2 regions of the Rhodoferax sp. GW821-FHT09E07 genome follow, and region 2 is predicted to be linked to the other one. Evidence: riboswitches for the same ligand, from Rfam matches in the RefSeq annotation. Region 2 holds a riboswitch; the other holds the start of a gene.
What was found. Region 2 has a riboswitch for thiamine pyrophosphate ahead of thiC (phosphomethylpyrimidine synthase ThiC). Riboswitches for the same ligand answer to the same signal wherever they lie in the genome.

Region 1 (4,411 bases), on a different contig from region 2:
CGGGCAGGCTGTCCAGCGCGGAAGCGATGGACTTGGCTACGAACGGGTAGGCCAGCAAGGCGTAGGCCGCCACCAGCAGGGTGAAGCTGCCGGTCCATGCGGGGTACAGCAGCAACAGGCCGAAGGCCACCATCACCGGTGAGACCATGAAGGGCAAAAACACCAGCGTGCGCAGCCACAGCACACGCCGCGCCGCCAGCGCATGGGCCAAGCCCAGCGCCGTGGCCAGCGACAGGGACAGTGCGGTGAAACGCGCCGTGTTGTAGAGCGCGGCCAGCGTGTCGTCTTCCAGCAGCACGGCCCAGGCTTCCGCTCCTGAATTTATAGCATCCTGCGTAATGGCGACGAGGGGTAGCGCACAAATCAACATATAAATGCCAGCCATGGCCAGCACGGCGGCCCACTGCGCCGCGCCGCGGGGTGGCACGCGCGGCACGCGGTCGGCGCGGCCCGGTGCGGCCAGGCGGCGCTCGATGACAGCGTAGGCCAGGGCCGCCAGCGCGGTCAGCAGCAGCATCCACACGGCCAGCACACCGGCCTGCTGCAACTGCAGCTCGTGCGCCACCAGCGTGTAAATCTCCACTTCGGCCGTGGCGTAGTCCTGCCCGCCCAGCACCAGCGCTAGGCCAAAGCCGGCAAAGCAGTACAGGAATACCAAACACAATGCCGAGGCCAACCACGGCGCAATGGCCGGCCATTCCACACGCCAGAACGCACGCCAGGGCGTAGCGCCCAGCGTGCGCGCCGCGGCCACGCGCGAGGCACTCACCTGCCCCAGCGCATCGGTGCCCGCGCGCACCACCACGCAGAGGTTGAAAAACAGATTGCCGTAAAGCAGCAGCCAGGGCGTGTCCTGCAAATCGGGTCCACCCAGGCGTACCAGCAAGCCCTGCGGCCCCAGCAGCGCCAGCACACCCATGGCGGCCACCAGCGTGGGCACCACAAAGGGCAGCATGAGACCGCGCAGGATCAGCGTGCGGCCGGGGAAGTCAAACCGCGCCAGCACCCAAGCCATGGGCAGCCCGAGGATGAGCGCGGCGACGCAGGTGATGGTGGCCTGCCAGAACGACCAGGCCATGCGCCAGCGCAGATACGGGTCCAGCCACGGTGCCAGCAAGGCCGCAGCACCGGCATCGCCCCGCCAACCTTCCACCAGCAGGCGCAGCGCAGGCGCCACCAGCACCACCAACAAAAACGCCAGTGGCAGCACAGGCAGCACCCAGCCCGCCCAGGGTTGCGCCGGGTTGCGGTGGCGCATGGTCAAACCTGGCGAATTACTTCAGCACCACCTTGGTCCAGCGCGCCACCCAGTCGGCGCCCTTGGCGGCAATGTCGGCATCGCTGGGTGCATGGAAGGCGGTGGGCTCCGGCGCAAACTTGAAGGCATCGGACTTGGCCACGCCGGCTTCGGTGGGATACATCCACATCTCGGTCTGCATGCCCTGCTGCACGGCGGGCGAACGCAAGAACTCGACAAACTTTTCCGCCGCCGCGCGCTCCTTGCCGCCCTTCACCAGCGCCACGCCCTCCACCTGGCGGAACACGGCGCCGGGCAGGCTCAGCGAGCCTGTGGGCGGCTCGGCCAGCTTGGTCTTGGCATAGAACACTTCGGCTGCCGGGCTGGTGGCATAGCTCACCACGATGGGATGCTTGCCACCGTTCTGGCTGAACTCGGTGTAGTAGGCCTCGGTCCAGCCTTTGGCCACCTTCAGGCCGTTGGCGCGCAACTTGGCCCAGAAGTCAAAGGCCTTGTCCTCGCCCAGCGCGCCAATGGTGGCCAGCAGGAAGGCGTAACCGGGGCTGCTGGTGGCAGGGTTTTGCACGACCAGCAATTTGGCGTAGGCGGGCTGGGTCAGGTCTTCCAGCGCCTTGGGCACGGCCACACCGTTCTTGGCAAACCAGGCCTTGTCGTAGTTCAGCGTCACGTATCCGTAGTCCACCGGCACCAGCGGTGCGGGCAGCTCGGCGGCTGGCTTGCGGCTGGCGGCGGCACCGGCATAACTGTCGAGCACGTCGGCGGCCAGCGCCTTGGGCGCCAGCGCGTTGTCGATGCCGTAGACCACATCGGCAATCGGATTGGCCTTGGTGAGGATGAGCTTGTTGAGCATCTCGCCGGCGTCACCGGCCTTGGTGATGCGCAGCTTCACGCCATTGTCTTTTTCAAACTTTGCCAGCAAGGGCTTGGGCACGGTGAAAGAGCTGTGCGTCAGCACGCGCAGATCGCCAGCACGGGCCAAAACTTCTGACCGATTTGGTTGAGTGTCAGCTACCGGAGCTTTTTGATCCGCCGCTTGGACGGCGGTGAAGCCAGCGGCCAACAGGGCCGCGCCCAATGTGGTCTTCAGAAACGAAAAAATCCCGTGTTGCATGGTGTGCTCGCTTTCAATGCGCCAGCCATCGGTCGCATCAAAAACCGGCACCCGCAAGACGGGACAGGCTTCTCACACTTCCTACGCTGGCATGATCCAGATCAGGTACATGGGGTATTTCTCAGTCCTGTGACGGACACCCCCGGTGGAAGCGTGGATTGTAGGCTTTTGTGCCTGCGGGCCGCCTGTGCAGGCCTATGCCCACAAGGCCGGCTTGGCCACCATCAGGTAGAACACCGCCAGCATGGCGATGAACGCGGGATAACCCAGCGCCTCCCAGCGGCGCGCGTAGTGCCAGTACAACGGTGGCAAGGGCCCGTTTTTTTCATGGGCCGCTTTCGCCATAGCCGCCATGCGCAGCTGCAGCGCCACCACGGGCGTCCAGCAGGCTCCAGTGAACAGGTAGAGCGCCACCGTCAGCAGCAACCACGGCGTGGTCCAGGGGTAACCAGCCAGGTAAGCCATCCACAGCCCCGTGATGGGTTGGATCACCACCGCGGGCGAGGTGAACCATGTGTCGGCCCGCACCACCAGGCGCGCCACCACGGCCTGCGCGGCCACCACGCCGCTGCGGTTAGCGTAGAAGAAGAAAAACGCCGTGCCAAACCCGGTCCCCACCAGCACCACGCTGGACAGGATGTGCACCCACTTTAGGAACAAGTACAGACTCACGGTGACCTCCGCATCAGGATCCACAACACCACGGCAATCGGCACGTTCTTCGTCAGCGGCCCCAGCGGGTGCAGCCACAGGGCGGGCTGCATGAAGGTAGCCACCAACGTCATGCCCAGCATCACCAGCAAGGCCAGGCCATAGACGCGCCGGACCGGCCACACCAAGAGCAGCAATCCCAGCATCGCGTCCGTTGCAGCCCCTGCCCACACCAGGGCATCGGCCACACGCGGATCAGTCACACCACTGGACACCAGCAGCGCCCGGCTCTGCCCATGCAACTCCTGCACACTGACCAGCGCCGTGACCAGCCACACAAAGACCAGGCTGTAACGCAGCCAGCGCGATTCAGTGTGTGCCATGGTTTTCCGGTGATTTTTGCCAGGTGATGACTTCATGCACATGACCCGCCAGAAAATCCTGCAAGCGGCGGAAGCGCTTGCGTGTCTGGCGGGTAAATGCCACATCCACCGCAGGCCTCAGCAACCAAGCCAGCCAGCCCGGCGCAACGTCAAGGGTATAGGTATAAATCAAGATGGACTCATTCGGCCCCACATCGGCGTGTCGCATGGAAGCTGCCCAGCGCGAGAAAGGAAAAGAAGTCCCCACCATGGTGGCTGCTGCCAGGCGGGGGCGATCGAAGCTCACAAATCGGGTTTGCATGGACAGCCCTCGCAACAACCCGCCTCCTGCATTCTGCGTGATGGCCCCCACATAGGGGCAAGGCGCTCCACCCACTACCACCGTCGCGCCAACCAGCGAATCCCAGCGGTGGCGCCACTGGTGGTAGTGAAAGGCATCAAACACCACAGCGGCAGGCGCAGGCATGGTGAATTCCAATTTGCGGTGAATCACAGAATCAACCCTCTTCCACCACATCCGTCGCCATGCCCCACTTTGCGAATTCGGGACTGAATTCGCTGAGGGCATGCAGACCTACGCAGGCGCGTGCGCCGGATGGCATGGCCTCGCCCGCAGCCAAACGGCGGGCCAGCAGAATGGCGGCCATGCAAGGGATTTCGGGGCCATGGTCGTTGTCCGCGGCGATGTGCCAGGCGCGCTGAACGGGCACGCCCTCAGCGTTCACGCCCGCCACGCGCACCACCATGCCACCCAGCGCAGAACCCAGGGGATCGAACACCTTGGCCCCGGCATTGAGCAACCTCGCCAGCGATGCAGGGCTCTTGAGAGCACCCCGTTGCCGCAACCATGCCAGCACCGCAAACGCGCGCTGAGACAGGCCAACTTCCAGCGCTGCGCGGAACTCCACGCGGTCTTGCACCTGGTAGTGCGCGGGGAAAAGCTCCAGGTCAGGGATGTCGCACACCGCGCCCAACCGGGACTGCAGGCGACGAAACTCCACGCGTTGC
Region 2 (4,411 bases):
CAATGCCTATTCGCAGGGTAGCCACGGTCAGGCCTTCGTGGAGACCGGGTTGATGGGGATGTAGATCTCCCCGCCCACTTTTTTGAACTCGTCGGACATCACATCCATGCCCGACTGCAGCGCCTGCTCTTCACTCACACCCAGGTTCTTGGCGTAGTCGCGCACTTCTTGCGTGATCTTCATGGAGCAGAACTTGGGGCCGCACATGGAGCAGAAATGCGCCACCTTGGCACCTTCGGCGGGCAAGGTTTCGTCGTGGAATTGCTTGGCAGTTTCCGGGTCCAGCGAGAGATTGAACTGGTCCATCCAGCGGAACTCAAAGCGCGCCTTGGACAACGCATCGTCGCGTGCCCGCACACCGGGATGGCCCTTGGCCACGTCAGCCACGTGGGCGGCAATCTTGTACGTGATGATGCCGACCTTCACGTCCTCGCGGTCCGGCAGGCCCAGGTGTTCCTTGGGGGTCACGTAGCACAGCATGGCCGTGCCGAACCAGCCAATCATGGCGGCACCAATACCGCTGGTGATGTGGTCGTAGCCTGGCGCGATGTCGGTGGTCAGCGGGCCGAGGGTGTAGAACGGGGCTTCGCCGCAGTGCTTGAGCTGCTCGGTCATGTTGGCCTGCACCATGTGCATGGGCACGTGGCCGGGGCCTTCAATCATCACCTGCACGTCCTGCTGCCAGGCCTTGTGCGTGAGTTCACCCAATGTGCGCAGCTCGGCAAACTGCGCTTCGTCATTCGCATCGGCACCGCTGCCGGGGCGCAGGCCATCGCCCAGCGAATAGCTCACGTCGTACGCCCGCATGATCTCGGTCATCTCATCGAAGTGCGTGTACAAGAAGTTTTCTTTGTGGTGGGCAATGCACCACTTGGCCATGATGGAGCCACCGCGCGAGACGATGCCGGTCACACGATTCGCCGTGAGGTGGATGAAGGGCAGGCGCACGCCGGCATGCACGGTGAAGTAGTCCACGCCTTGCTCCGCTTGCTCGATCAGCGTGTCGCGGAAAATTTCCCAGGTCAGGTCTTCGGCAATGCCACCCACTTTTTCCAGCGCCTGGTAGATGGGCACGGTGCCGATGGGCACGGGGCTGTTGCGCACGATCCAGTCGCGCGTGGTGTGGATGTTTTTGCCGGTGGACAAATCCATCACCGTGTCAGCGCCCCAACGGATGGACCAGACCAGTTTTTCCACTTCCTCTTCGATGCTGGACGTGACTGCCGAGTTGCCGATGTTGGCGTTGATCTTCACCAGGAAGTTGCGGCCGATGGCCATGGGCTCCAGCTCGGTGTGGTTGATGTTGGCCGGGATGATGGCGCGCCCGCGCGCCACCTCGTCGCGCACAAACTCGGGCGTCACCACCTTGGGGATGCTGGCGCCAAAGCTGTTGCCGGCCAGACGCGCTTCGCGCTCGGCGTTGCCCAGGTACTGCGCCTGCCACTCCAGGTTCTGGTTCTCGCGCAGGGCTACGTATTCCATCTCGGGCGTGACGATGCCTTTTCGGGCGTAGTGCATCTGCGTGACGTTGGCGCCACTCTTGGCGCGGCGCGGCTGGCGCTGCAGGCCGGCGGCCTGGGCGCGCAGAGCGGCCAGCGCATCGGTCTCGCCATTCTTCAGGCCATCGTCCAGGGCAAAGGGCTTGCGGCCTGCGTAGAGTTCGGTGTCGCCGCGGCCATCCACCCAGCCCTGGCGCACCAGCGGCAGGCCCTGGCGCACGTCGATGTCGGCGCGCGGGTCAGTGTAGGGACCGGAGGTGTCGTACACCGTGATGGCCTCGCCATTGCTCTGCATGATTTCGCGCAACGGCACCTGAATGTCAGGGCGGCTGCCTTGCAGATAACGTTTGGTGGAGGCGGGAAGCGGTTCGCGCGTGAGGCGAATGAACTGGGCGAGTTTGTCGGGTGCGTTCACTGGAGTTCTCCGGTTAAGACCCGAAGACTCAGAGAAAAAACACGGCCCCGCAAACTGATGAAAAAAGACGCCGCCCGAACGGCATTCGGCCGTCGGCTGCGCTGCACTTCTTACGCTGGTATGAACCAGATCAAGTTCGCGGGTTCGGTATCCATCTCAGCGCAACCATTGCGCACCCCGGGCAGGGCGCAGTGTACGACAAAGTGCTTGACGACTTCAATGGCGTGGAAACCGCTTGCCCTTCTCATACGGAAACACATCGTGCACATAGCCCGCAGCAATGCGCTCCTTCTGCGTCTGCCAGAAGGCGGGGTCCAGCAGGTTGGCGTGGTACTGCATGAAGACTTCGCGCACCAGCGGGTTCCCCAATAGAAACGGAGCGAAGGTTTCGGGGAACACGTCGTGCGGGCCGACGCGGTACCAGATCTCGCCGGACATTTCCTCTTCCTCGTTGCGCGGCTCAGGCACCTTGCGGAAGTTGCAGTCGGTCAGGTACTCGATCTCGTCGTAGTCGTAGAACACGACCTGGCTGTTGCGCGTGATACCGAAGTTCTTCCACAGCATGTCGCCGGGGAAAATGTTGGCGGCCACCATGTCCTTGATGGCGTAGCCGTAGTCGATAACGGCACGCGTGATCTGGTCACGCGCGCGCTGCGCGGCCGGGCTGGTGTTGGCGGGGTCGGCACCACCGGCATCAAAGGCTTCTTGCAGATAAATATTGAGCGGGATCATGCGCCGCTCAATGTAGAGATGCTTGATGATCACCTCGGTCTGGCCATCTGCATCGCGGTCGCTGATCTCCACCTGGCTGGGCGCAAACTGCTGCAGCTCGGCGATGAGTGCATCACTGAACCGCTCGCGCGGAAACGCCACATCGCCATAGTCCAGCGTGTCGGCCATGCGGCCCACGCGGTCGTGGTGCTTGACCAGCTGGTACTTGGCCTTGACCTGCTCGCGCGTGGTCTCTTTCTGGTGCGGAAAGTAGTCCTTGATGAGCTTGAACACATAGGGGTAGCTGGGCAAATCAAACACCAGCATGACCATGCCCTTGATACCGGCAGCGATGCGGAACTGGTCCGTGCTGTGCTGCAGGTGGTGCAGAAAGTCGCGGTAAAACAGGGTCTTGCCCTGCTTGGCCAGCCCCAGCGCGTTGTAGAGCTCGTTGCGGGGTTTGCGCGGCATCATGCTGCGCAGAAACTGCACGTAGGCACTGGGAATCTCCATGTCCACCATGAAGTAGGCGCGCGCAAAGCTGAACAGGCGCAGCAGGTCATCCTCGCCAAACAGCGCCGCGTCGATGCGCAGACCCTCGCGGCCGTGTAGCACGGGCAGTGCAAAGCCATGCTCATAGAAGCCGTTGATGAGCTTGCCGATGATGTAGCAGCCCTTGTTGCGGAAGAACAGGCCGGTGAGCACCTGCACCTGGAAGTTGGCGCGCAGCTTCACCTCGCCCAGCAGCGCCTGCATCACCCCCAGCACCCGGCCAGCATCGCGCTCCAGGTTTTCAAACGGCACACGCAGGTCAAAGTCCCGCACCATGCGCACCAGGTGCTGCTGCAGGTCGTCTTGCGTGGGGTAGTAGCAGCGGTAGGTAGGACGGTGGCTGGGCCGGCCGGCGGAGGCCAGGTTCTCGATGTACTCGGTGCTGACCGCGGGTCGCACAAAGATGAAGTCGTTCTGGAAGTAGCTACGGTGCAGGATTTTGGTGGTGACCGAATTGAAGAAGGTCTCGGCCAGCTCGGGCTGGTGGTGGTCCACCAGCAGGCCGATGTAGTGCAGCTTGATCTGCTGCCAGACCTCCCGCCCCTGCTCGCCGGCCTTGAATTCGCGCTCCAGCCGCTTGGAGCATTCCTTCACCCGCAGGTCGTAAAACTCGATACGTTCCCGCTGTGCGCGCTGCTGGCCGTGCCAATCGGCCACCTCAAAGCGGTGCTTGGCGCGCGCACTCTCGGTGCGGAACAGTTGGTAGTGGCGGTTGAAGCCATCAAGCATCGCGCGGGCGATGTCGTAGGCAATCGAAGAGTCCAGCCGCGTGGGGAACATGGCGTCAGCGTGCTATGGTTTCAATAGCTGCTTGCGCACATTCCACGGGGGCTGGAGGCAGTTTTTACCGTGGATGGCGCGGCATGAGGCGCACGCCGGAGATGGCCTCGCGGTAGAGGGCGTCCAGGTTGTCGTGGCGCCCCACCGTCATGTGCAGGTCCTGCACCAGGCCGTCGTGCACGCCATAGACCCAGCCGTGCAGCGTCACATCCTGCTCCGCGGCCCAGGCGTCCTGCAGCACGGTGCTTTGCGCCACATTGATGACCTGCTCAATCACGTTCAGCTCGCACAGGGCCGCGGCCTTGCCGTGCTCGGGGATGGCGTCCAGGATGTCGCGGTGGCGGTCACGCACGTCCTGGATATGGCGCAGCCAGTTGTCGGCGAGGCCAATGCGCGCGCCCTCCAGTGCCGCCTGCACACCCGAACACCCGTAGTGCCCCACCACCATCACGTG

Region 1: another riboswitch for thiamine pyrophosphate. It lies ahead of AC07OE_RS07250 (thiamine ABC transporter substrate-binding protein); the one in region 2 lies ahead of thiC (phosphomethylpyrimidine synthase ThiC).

Annotation. Positions count from the first base shown of each region.
Region 1 is NZ_JBWKOP010000003.1:310,390-314,800, forward strand. It holds gene AC07OE_RS07245 (ABC transporter permease) at 1-1,258, opposite strand, end outside; gene AC07OE_RS07250 (thiamine ABC transporter substrate-binding protein) at 1,275-2,369, opposite strand; TPP riboswitch at 2,430-2,523, opposite strand; gene AC07OE_RS07255 (DUF2269 family protein) at 2,565-3,041, opposite strand; gene AC07OE_RS07260 (DoxX-like family protein) at 3,038-3,403, opposite strand; gene AC07OE_RS07265 (SRPBCC family protein) at 3,390-3,869, opposite strand; gene AC07OE_RS07270 (saccharopine dehydrogenase family protein) at 3,901-4,411, opposite strand, start outside.
Region 2 is NZ_JBWKOP010000011.1:66,953-71,363, forward strand. It holds gene AC07OE_RS19705 (FAD-dependent oxidoreductase) at 1-16, opposite strand, end outside; gene thiC (phosphomethylpyrimidine synthase ThiC) at 28-1,914, opposite strand; TPP riboswitch at 2,004-2,104, opposite strand; gene aceK (bifunctional isocitrate dehydrogenase kinase/phosphatase) at 2,131-3,957, opposite strand; gene can (carbonate dehydratase) at 4,022-4,411, opposite strand, start outside.